3 regions of the Phytohabitans sp. LZ39 genome follow, and region 1 is predicted to be linked to each of the others. Evidence: predicted binding sites of a transcription regulator. Region 1 holds the regulator's gene; each other region holds the start of a gene.
The links. Region 1 encodes HrcA, which represses chaperone genes, less so after heat shock. Its sites were predicted from a motif close to GGTTNGCACNCTCNNNNNGAGNGTGCNAACC; they were not measured.

Region 1 (3,253 bases):
ACCTGCGGACCGCCGCTCCCGCCGGAGACCGCGGAGGTCGGCGGCTCGCGGGGCGAGCCGAAATCCCCAACCCCCGCTGCCAGGTCCGCGGTTCAAGCCCTTTCGGGCGTCGCGAAAGCGACGCTTCAACCAACAGCGGACGGGTGAGGCCGCGGGAGCGACGGTCTGGACCACGACGGACATCGCGGTAGCTCAGATATCGAGTATTGGGTTGGATCTTTGATGCTGCGAGACCCCGGTGACCGAGTGGATCACCGGGGTCTCGCGCTGTCACTTGATGATCGAGATGCTCATCGGGTAGTTGTACAGCTGGCCGTCGTTGGCCTTCACGCCGCCGATGATGCCGAAGACGATCGCGATGATCATCGCGACCGGCGCGAGGATGAAGCCGATCAGCGCGCAGACCAGGATCCAGCAGATCACCGTGATGATCGACCACAGCAGCTGGAAGTTGAGCGCCGCGACCGCGTGCGCGCGCACGGTCGGCGACTGGCTGCCCTTGGCCAGCAGTGACACCAGCGGGCCAACCCAGCCCAGCGTGCCGCCGCCGATGAACGCGCCGGCCGCGCCGCCGAAGTGGGCGACGAGTGCCCACGTCTTCTCGTCGTTGTTGGCGTATCCCGCCGGCGCCGGGCCGGCCGCGTAGTAGCCGCCGGGCGGACCCTGCGGCGGGTAGCCGGGCGGTGGCTGGTAACCCGCTCCGGGCGGTGGGTAGCCGGCCCCGCTCGTGGGCGGCGGGGGTGGCGGTGGAGCGTCACTCGGTGGGGGTGAGTAACCGGGAGAGGGTGCCTCGCCCGGCATCGAGTAGGACGCTGGGGGTGTCGGCGGAGAGGTCGGCTCCGGCGGCGTGGCGCCAGGCTCGTCCCCTCCGGGAGGGCGAGGTGGTTCTGTCATGAAGGTCACGGTAGGGGCACGGATCAACCGACGCCACACAACACACTTACCAGTTGCGGACATTGTGCCCAAAGAGATCATCGCGGTCGTGTGGGGGTGCGACGTAGACTGGCACTCGCTACAGTCGAGTGCCAGTCTCTTCATCTGGTGCGGCAGGGGGTGACAGTGAGTCTCGATGACCGCAAGCTCGACGTGCTCCGAGCGATCGTCGAGGATTACGTCGCCACCCAGGAGCCGGTCGGCAGCAAGGCTCTTGTGGAGCGACACCAGTTGGGCGTCTCGCCCGCGACAGTGCGAAACGACATGGCCGTTCTCGAAGAGGAGGGCTACATCCGGCAGCCGCACACCAGCGCCGGCCGCGTGCCGACCGACCGTGGCTACCGGCTCTTCGTCGACCGGCTCTCCCGGGTCAAGCCGCTGAGCCCCGCCGAGCGGCGGGCGATCGAGCGGTTTCTGGCCGGGGCGCTCGACCTCGACGACGTGGTGCACCGCACGGTGCGCCTGCTCGCCCAGCTCACCCGCCAGGTCGCCGTGGTGCAGTACCCAAGCCTGTCCCGCTCCTCGGTGCGCCACCTGGAGCTGGTGCCGATCTCCACGACGAGGGTCATGCTCGTGATGATCGCCGACACCGGTCGGGTGGAGCAGCGGCTCGTCGAGCTGCCTGCGCCCGTGCCCGTCGACGCCGTCACCGACCTCCGCCGCCTGTTAAACGAAAAGCTCGTGGGCAAGCGGCTGTCGGACGCGCCGCCGCTGGTCCAGGCGCTGGTCGAGGAGGTCGCGCCGGATGCCCGAAACACCATGGCCACCCTCGCCACGGTCTTGCTGGAGACGCTCGTCGAGCGGCACGACGAGCGGATCGCGCTGGCCGGCCGGGCCAATCTGACCCGCGGCGGCCTGCTCGACTTCCAGGGCTCCCTGCGCCCGATCCTCGAGGCGCTCGAGGAGGAGGTCATCCTGCTCAAGCTCCTCGGCGAGGTCGACGCGGACACCCTCCTGATCCGCATCGGCGACGAAAACGAGATCGACAATCTCCGGTCCACCTCGGTTGTCAGCACGGGCTACGGTCCAGGCGCGACAATCGTGGGTGGTCTCGGCGTCCTCGGGCCGACGAGGATGGACTACCCCGGCACCATCGCCACCGTGCGCGCCGTGGCACGCTACGTAGGCGACCTGTTGGGAAACAACTAGCCCGGGACAGCGCGAGAGCATGAGGACACGGAACGCAGTGGCCAAGGACTACTACGGGATTCTCGGCGTGAGCCGAGACGCATCCGACGACGAGATCAAGCGCGCCTACCGGAAGCTGGCCCGCCAGTACCATCCGGACGTCAACCCGGATCCGGATGCGCACGAGAAGTTCAAGGACATCAACGCCGCGTACGAGGTGCTTTCAGACGACCAAAAGCGGCAGATCGTCGACCTCGGCGGCGACCCTCTCGCCCCTGGTGGCGGTGGGCCGGGTGGTGGTCCCGGCGCGGGGCCATTCGTCGGATTCCAGGACATCATGGACGCGTTCTTCGGCACGGCTGCCGGGGCGCGCGGTCCGCGTTCGCGCACCCGGCCGGGTGCCGACGCGATCCTGCGGCTGGAGCTCGAGCTGACCGAGACCGCGTTCGGGGTGGAGGCGCCGATCACGGTGGACACCGCCGTGCTCTGCACCACGTGCTCCGGCGCCGGCACCGCCGCCGGCACCCACCTGGCCACGTGCGAGGCCTGCGGCGGGCGCGGCGAGGTGCAGTCGGTGCAGCGCACGTTCCTCGGCCAGGTCGTCTCGTCCCGGCCGTGCACCGTCTGCCAGGGCTACGGCACCGTGATCCCGCACCCCTGCGCCACCTGCGGCGGTGACGGCCGGGTCCGCACCCGCCGCTCGCTGACCGTGAAGATCCCGGCCGGCGTCGAAGACGGCATGCGCATTCGCCTGGCCCAGCAGGGCGAGGTCGGCCCCGGCGGCGGCACGGCCGGCGACCTCTACGTCGAGATCCACGAGCGCCCGCACGACGTGTACTCCCGCAAGGGCGACGACCTGCACTGCCGCGTCACCGTCCCGATGACCGCGGCGGCGCTCGGCACCCGCCTGACCATCAAGACGCTCGACAGCGAGGAGCAGCTCGATGTCAAGGCCGGCACCCAGCCCGGCGCGACGTTGCGGCTGCGCGCCCGCGGCGTGCCCCACCTGCGCGGCACCGGCCGGGGTGACCTCTTCGTCCACCTCGACGTACGCACGCCCACCAAGCTCGACCCGGAGCAGGAGCGCATCCTGCGCGAGTTCGCCAAGACCCGCGGCGAGGAGGTCGCCGAGCTCACCAAGCAGGGCGGCTTCTTCTCCCGGATGCGGGACGCCTTCAACGGCCACGCGTGA
Region 2 (3,253 bases), on a different contig from region 1:
ACGACCATCTGCGACCGCGGGTAGGTCTCCTGATGGAAATAAGCGTGCGGTCCGGCTGCCCGTGGCCATCGCCACCCGCCCATGCGAAGGGATTTGCCAAGTGTTGTGGACCGGCCCGGTCAGTGGGCTCGCTGTACAGACCGGTGTGCTCCTCGCTCTGGCCGGGTTGGTCGGCCTGACACGGGCGGGCTGGGTGCTCGGCCTCGGGTACGCGATGGCGCTGACCGGCCTGCTGACCCATGGCCTGCGCCGGTCCGAGCAGGGCCGGCTAAGCCCGGCCGACTGGATCACCCTGACCCGCGCGATCCTCGTCGGCGCGGTTCTGGCACTGTCGGCATCCGTCCCCGGATCGGTCCGGATGATCGTCGCGATCGCGGCGCTCGCGCTACTTCTCGACGCGGTCGACGGTTGGATCGCCCGGCGCACCGGCACCGCGTCGCCACTCGGCGCTCGGTTCGACATGGAGGTCGATTCCTTCCTCCTGCTGGTACTCGCCATCTACGTCGCCCGGTCGGCCGGCGCGTGGATCGCCACAATCGGCCTGATGCGCTACCTGTATGCCGCCGCCGGCTGGGCACTGCCCTGGCTGCACGGCCGAGTTCCGTACCGGTACTGGCGCAAGGTCGTCGCCGTGGTCCAAGGCATCGTTCTCACATGCGCCGCGACCGGGATCTTCCCCACCTCGCTCATGCACATCGCTCTCGGCGCGGCGCTGGCCCTGCTTGTCGAATCCTTCGGGCGGGACGTCGTCTGGCTCGCCGCCCAACGTGGCACCCACCTCACCACACTGGGCCGCCTCGCGTTCCCAGTCTCGGCCGGCTCCCTCGCCTGGGACGGGCAACCCCTGCTCTCGGCCGGCATGGTCGCCGGCCGAGACGACTCGCCCTCCTAGCCACAGACGTGACCGGCTGGACAAGCCGGCAGCGGCTGACCCACACGCGCGCCGCGCCGACGCGTCGTGGACCCTCCCGCGCCGACGACAAGACCGCACGTGTGGAATCGCTCAGATCGTAACGGCGAGCCCAAGGCAGATCGCCACGTCGAACGACCGGGAGATCCGGCGTCGGCGGTGACCGGCGTCACCACGGGAGCCCGCGGGAATGCGCGGTCGGGCGAGCCGGTTGTACCGGGTGGTCGAACGTTTCTGTGTTCGTGGTTTACCTGTCCACGCCTGCGGATTCCGCGGGCGTGCCGCTGTTTCTTGGTTGAGATGGTGCGGTACCGCCGCTGCGACAACCGGCCGGCGGACCGCGACGCGGTTCGCGTCCCATCTCCTCCAGGAAGGCACTACATGGCACAGGGCACTGTGAAATGGTTCAACGACGACAAGGGCTTCGGCTTCATCATGGTCGACGGCGGAGGCACTGACGTCTTCGTCCACTTCTCCGCCATCCAAACGGCGGGCTTCCGCAGCCTGGCCGAGGACCAGCGGGTCGAGTTCGACATCGCCCAGGGCCCCAAGGGCCCGCAGGCCGAGTACGTCAAGGCCCTGTAAAGCTCCGAGGACCCGGGTACGGCCCCGTAACGACGCGAGGTCGCACCCGTCAAGCCTGCAGCCCCTCATCCGGCAACCCGGTCGGGGGGCTGTAGCTGTGTTCAACGGCCGATTACAGGATCGCTCCGCGCGAAGCCACCTCGATGGCGGCGACGCCCCTGCCGTAGAGCACCATGAGCCACGCTACCCAGGTCAGCCCCGTCACTTGCGTTCCAAGGGGAACGGTGGTGGACTGTGATTAGCACTCGCATTATCTGAGTGCTAACCGAATGGGATGAGACCCCGATCCGGGGCACCGTGCGGCGGTCATCGCAGGTCGGTCCGACCAGTGCCACTCGGCACGAGGAGCAGAGGACGACGCAGATGACCAAGTTGATCGTTTTCGGTGACGAGGCCCGTCGCGGCCTGGAACGCGGCATGAGCATCCTGGCGGACACGGTGAAGGTGACCCTGGGCCCGAAGGGTCGCAACGTCGTGCTCGACGCCGGGTGGGGGGTGCCCACGATCACCAACGACGGGGTCAGCATCGCCAAGGAGATCACGCTCGACGACCCGTACGAGAAGCTGGGCGCCGAGTTGGTCAAGGAAGTCGCCAAGAAGACCGATGACGTTGCCGGCGACGGCACCACGACCGCCACTGTCCTGGCCCAGGCACTCGTACGGCAGGGACTGCGCAACGTCGGCGCCGGTGCCAACCCGATCGCGCTCAAACGTGGCATCGAGGCCGCCGTCGCAGCGGTGGTGGAGGCGCTGAGGAACCAGGCCCATGAGGTGGAGACCAGGCAGCAGATCGCCGCGACCGCCTCGATCTCCGCCGCCGACCCGGCTATCGGGGAGATCGTCGCGGAGGCGATGGACAAGGTCGGCAAGGAAGGCGTCATCACCGTCGAGGAGAGCAACACCTTCGGCCTGGAGCTTGAGCTCACCGAGGGCATGCGCTTGGACAAGGGCTACATCTCGCCGTACTTCGCCACCGACACCGAACGGATGGAAGCCGTCCTCGACGATCCGTACCTGCTCATCGTCGACCACCGCGTCTCGCGTCTGAGCGACCTGCTCCCGGTCCTGGAAGAGGTCACACGCACTGGCAAGCCGCTGGTGGTCATCGCCGAGGATGTCGAAGGCGAGGCCCTCGCCACCCTGGTCGTAAACAAGGTCCGCGGCACCTTCGCGTCACTCGCCGTCAAGGCACCCGGCTTCGGTGACCGCCGCAAGGCGACCCTCGCCGACCTCGCCATCCTCACCGGTGGCCGGGTCATCAGCGACGAGGCCGGCATCGCACTCGACCAGGCCGGCCTGGACATGCTGGGCCGGGCCCGAAAGGTCGTCGTCACCGCGGACGAGACGACGATCGTCGACGGCGCCGGTGACGCCGAGTCGATCGCCGGCCGGGTCGCCCAGCTCCGCTTCGAGATCGACAACACCGACTCCGACTACGACCGGGAAAAGCTGCACGAGCGCCTAGCGAAGCTCGCCGGCGGCGTCGCGGTCATCAAGGTCGGCGCGGCCACCGAGGTCGAGCTCAACGAGCGCAAGCACCGCATCGAGGACGCCGTCCGCAACGCCAAGGCCGCCATCGAAGAGGGCCTGCTCCCCGGAGGCGGGGTGGCGTTGGCCAACGCGGCGGCCCACGCCCTGGACAAACTCGACCTGACCGGTGACGACGCCACCGGCGCGAACATCGTGCGTCTCGCCCTCACGGCGCCGCTCAAGCAGATCGCCAGCAACGCCGGCCTCGACGGCGCCGTCGTGGCCGAG
Region 3 (3,253 bases), on a different contig from region 1:
TCCGCGATGCAGGCGCCGAGCCGTACGGTGTCCCGCGCGGAGATCGTGGTCTTGCTCCACCACTCGCCGTACGCGCTGCTCTCGGTGAGCCCGCAACTCGCGATCAGCCGCTCGATCGAGGCCCGGCGCCCGACCGCCTCGAACAGCGCCTCCGCGGCCGCGTTGTCGCTGTCCCGGATCATGATGGTGAGCTGGCGCAGCCGCGCCTCGCTGATCTCCCCGTCCGCTGCCATCCGCAGGTAGTCGGCCGCGATCCAGGCCTTGACCATCGACATCGTGTCGCTGGGTGCGGCGAGGTTGGCCGAGCCGCTGATCCTGCCGGTGCCGCGGTCGAGCAATGCCCAGGAGAGGAAGCCGGCGTGTTCGACGTGGACCCGCGGTGGCGGTGGCGCCGGCGAAGGCACCGCCGCCCGGTCCGCTCCGGAGACCCAGCGGGGCACCGCCGCACCCTCGCTGGTGCTCACCGTCGCGACCAGGGCGACGGTGGTCAGCGCGGCTGCTACGTACGCCGCCGCGAGCCACCCTTGACCGAGCCGTGCGCGGTGCTTTCCCCGCCCGTTTGGCCTGTGTGAAACCACGTGAGTTCAACGAGGCAGGAGTGCTGGTAGGGGCGGCAGGATGCCGGGTGACGACCCGGGTGTCCGTTTTGGGGTAGTGCGCGGGCGGGGGTCCTCGTGTAGCGTGCGATTTCGGCCGCTGTGTTCGACGGACCACCCCGGACCACGGATCGGCGGCCCCGGCCAAGCAGACAGTTCGGCCGGGGGTTGTCGAACCCAGCACCATCGAAGTGAGGGAAGTGCACCGTGGCACAGGGCACCGTCAAGTGGTTCAACAGCGAAAAGGGCTACGGCTTCATCGCGGTAGACGGCGGTCAGGACGTCTTCGTCCACTTCTCGGCGATCGAGATGGACGGATACAAGGCGTTGGACGACGGCCAGCGCGTGGAGTTCGAGATCGCTCAGGGCCAGAAGGGGCCACAGGCCGAGAAGGTTCGGGTCATCGCCTGAGCCGCCCAGTAACGCGTTGAGGCGGGGCACCGGTATCCGGCCCCGCCTCCCAGCTTTTCTAGTGCGGCTTTTCCCAGCCCTCATCGCCCGTTCACCGGACGCGCTTGCACTCCCTAGGGGAGAGTGCTAAACAGGTTGTTGGCACTCGCGGCATGTGAGTGCCAAATGGTCGGGGCGGTGGGGCCGCGGTCGTGCGCACCTCAGATGGTGACGCGGCACGTGGCCGGTCGTCGCGGGCTATCCGGCCCGGCCGACGGAAGGTCGCTGCGCGCTTCGAGCCTGAGGCCCGGAGTGCCGTGGATGTCCAGCTGGAGGACAACGCCGTATGGCCAAGATTATCGCGTTCGACGAGGAGGCGCGCCGCGGCCTTGAGCGGGGCATGAACACCCTCGCCGACGCCGTAAAGGTGACGCTGGGCCCGAAGGGCCGCAACGTCGTGCTCGAGAAGAAGTGGGGCGCGCCCACCATCACCAACGATGGTGTGAGCATCGCCAAGGAGATCGAGCTCGAGGACCCCTACGAGAAGATCGGCGCGGAGCTGGTCAAGGAGGTCGCGAAGAAGACCGACGACGTGGCCGGTGACGGCACGACGACGGCGACCGTCCTGGCCCAGGCGCTGGTCCGCGAGGGCCTGCGCAACGTGGCTGCCGGCGCCAACCCGATGGCCCTCAAGCGGGGCATCGAGGCGGCCGTCGCCAACGTCGCGGAGGAGCTGGCGAAGCTCGCCAAGGACGTCGAGACCAAGGAGCAGATCGCCTCCACCGCGTCGATCTCGGCCGGTGACGCCACCGTTGGCGAGATCATCGCCGAGGCGATGGACAAGGTCGGCAAGGAAGGCGTCATCACCGTCGAGGAGAGCAACACCTTCGGCCTCGAGCTCGAGCTCACCGAGGGCATGCGCTTCGACAAGGGCTACATCTCGCCGTACTTCTGGACCGACGCCGAGCGGATGGAGGCCGTCCTCGACGACCCCTACATCCTGATCGTCAACAGCAAGATCTCGTCGGTGAAGGACCTGCTGCCGATCCTCGAGAAGGTCATGCAGTCGGGCAAGCCGCTCGCGATCATCGCCGAGGACGTCGAGGGCGAGGCGCTGGCCACCCTGGTCGTCAACAAGGTGCGCGGCACGTTCAAGTCCGTCGCCGTGAAGGCGCCCGGCTTCGGCGACCGCCGCAAGGCGATGCTGACCGACATCGGCATCCTCACCGGCGGTCAGGTCATCAGCGAGGAGGTCGGGCTCAAGCTCGACGCCGCCTCGCTCGACCTGCTGGGCCGCGCCCGCAAGGTCGTGGTGACCAAGGACGAGACCACGATCGTCGACGGTGCCGGTGACGCCGACCAGATCCAGGGCCGGGTCAACCAGATCCGCGCCGAGATCGAAAAGAGCGACTCCGACTACGACCGCGAAAAGCTCCAGGAGCGCCTGGCCAAGCTGGCCGGCGGTGTCGCGGTCATCAAGGTCGGCGCGGCCACCGAGGTCGAGCTCAAGGAGCGCAAGCACCGCATCGAAGACGCGGTCCGCAACGCCAAGGCCGCCGTCGAAGAGGGCATCGTCCCGGGTGGCGGCGTCGCGCTGGTGCAGGCCGGCAAGAGCGCCTTCGACAAGCTCGACCTGGTCGGCGACGAGGCCACCGGCGCCACGATCGTGAAGATCGCGCTCGACGCGCCGCTGCGCCAGATCGCCGTCAACGCCGGCCTCGAGGGTGGCGTCGTGGTGGAGAAGGTGCGCAACCTGGACACCAACCACGGCCTCAACGCGGCCACCGGTGAGTACGTCGACCTGCTGGCGGCGGGCATCATCGACCCGGCCAAGGTGACCCGTTCGGCGCTTCAGAACGCGGCGTCGATCGCGGCCCTGTTCCTCACCACCGAGGCTGTGGTGGCGGACAAGCCGGAGAAGGAGAAGGCCCCGGCGGGTGCGCCCGGCGGCGGTGACATGGACTTCTGATCCCTACCTGTGCTCAGGTGAGGGTCAACCTGTCCTAAATGGAGGGGCGAGCCGGTTAACCCGGCTCGCCCCTTCGCTATTTGGTCAGCGCTCGCGTCGCTTGCGCGGCGGCCGTGCGCCGCGGCCGGCTTTACCGGCGTCAGCGACGTGGCTGGTTGCGCTGCTTATCCGCCCGCGACATCGGCTTCGGCGGCATGTCCTCAGTGGACGCCTGAGGCCCGCTCATCTCGCGGGGCTGTCCGGTTCGCGGCTGGTTGTGCTGGTTGGGCTGTGGCGAATTCGCGTCCCGCCTGGTCGC

Region 2: a site for HrcA is predicted at 1,732-1,762, ahead of groL (chaperonin GroEL). Genes of this name have one in related genera too.
Region 3: a site for HrcA is predicted at 1,109-1,139, ahead of groL (chaperonin GroEL). Genes of this name have one in related genera too.

What each region holds. Positions count from the first base shown of each region.
Region 1 covers NZ_JCADBM010000013.1:49,176-52,428, forward strand. Annotated here, with positions in the region: gene AC5L36_RS24290 (DUF4870 domain-containing protein) at 271-894, opposite strand; gene hrcA (heat-inducible transcriptional repressor HrcA) at 1,060-2,082, shown strand; gene dnaJ (molecular chaperone DnaJ) at 2,120-3,253, shown strand.
Region 2 covers NZ_JCADBM010000040.1:28,525-31,777, reverse strand. Annotated here, with positions in the region: gene AC5L36_RS43635 (GTP cyclohydrolase II) at 1-24, shown strand, start outside; gene AC5L36_RS43630 (CDP-alcohol phosphatidyltransferase family protein) at 101-892, shown strand; gene AC5L36_RS43625 (cold-shock protein) at 1,292-1,495, shown strand; gene groL (chaperonin GroEL) at 1,859-3,253, shown strand, end outside.
Region 3 covers NZ_JCADBM010000001.1:686,708-689,960, forward strand. Annotated here, with positions in the region: gene AC5L36_RS03155 (serine hydrolase) at 1-464, opposite strand, end outside; gene AC5L36_RS03160 (cold-shock protein) at 804-1,007, shown strand; gene groL (chaperonin GroEL) at 1,333-2,955, shown strand; gene AC5L36_RS03170 (hypothetical protein) at 3,095-3,253, opposite strand, start outside.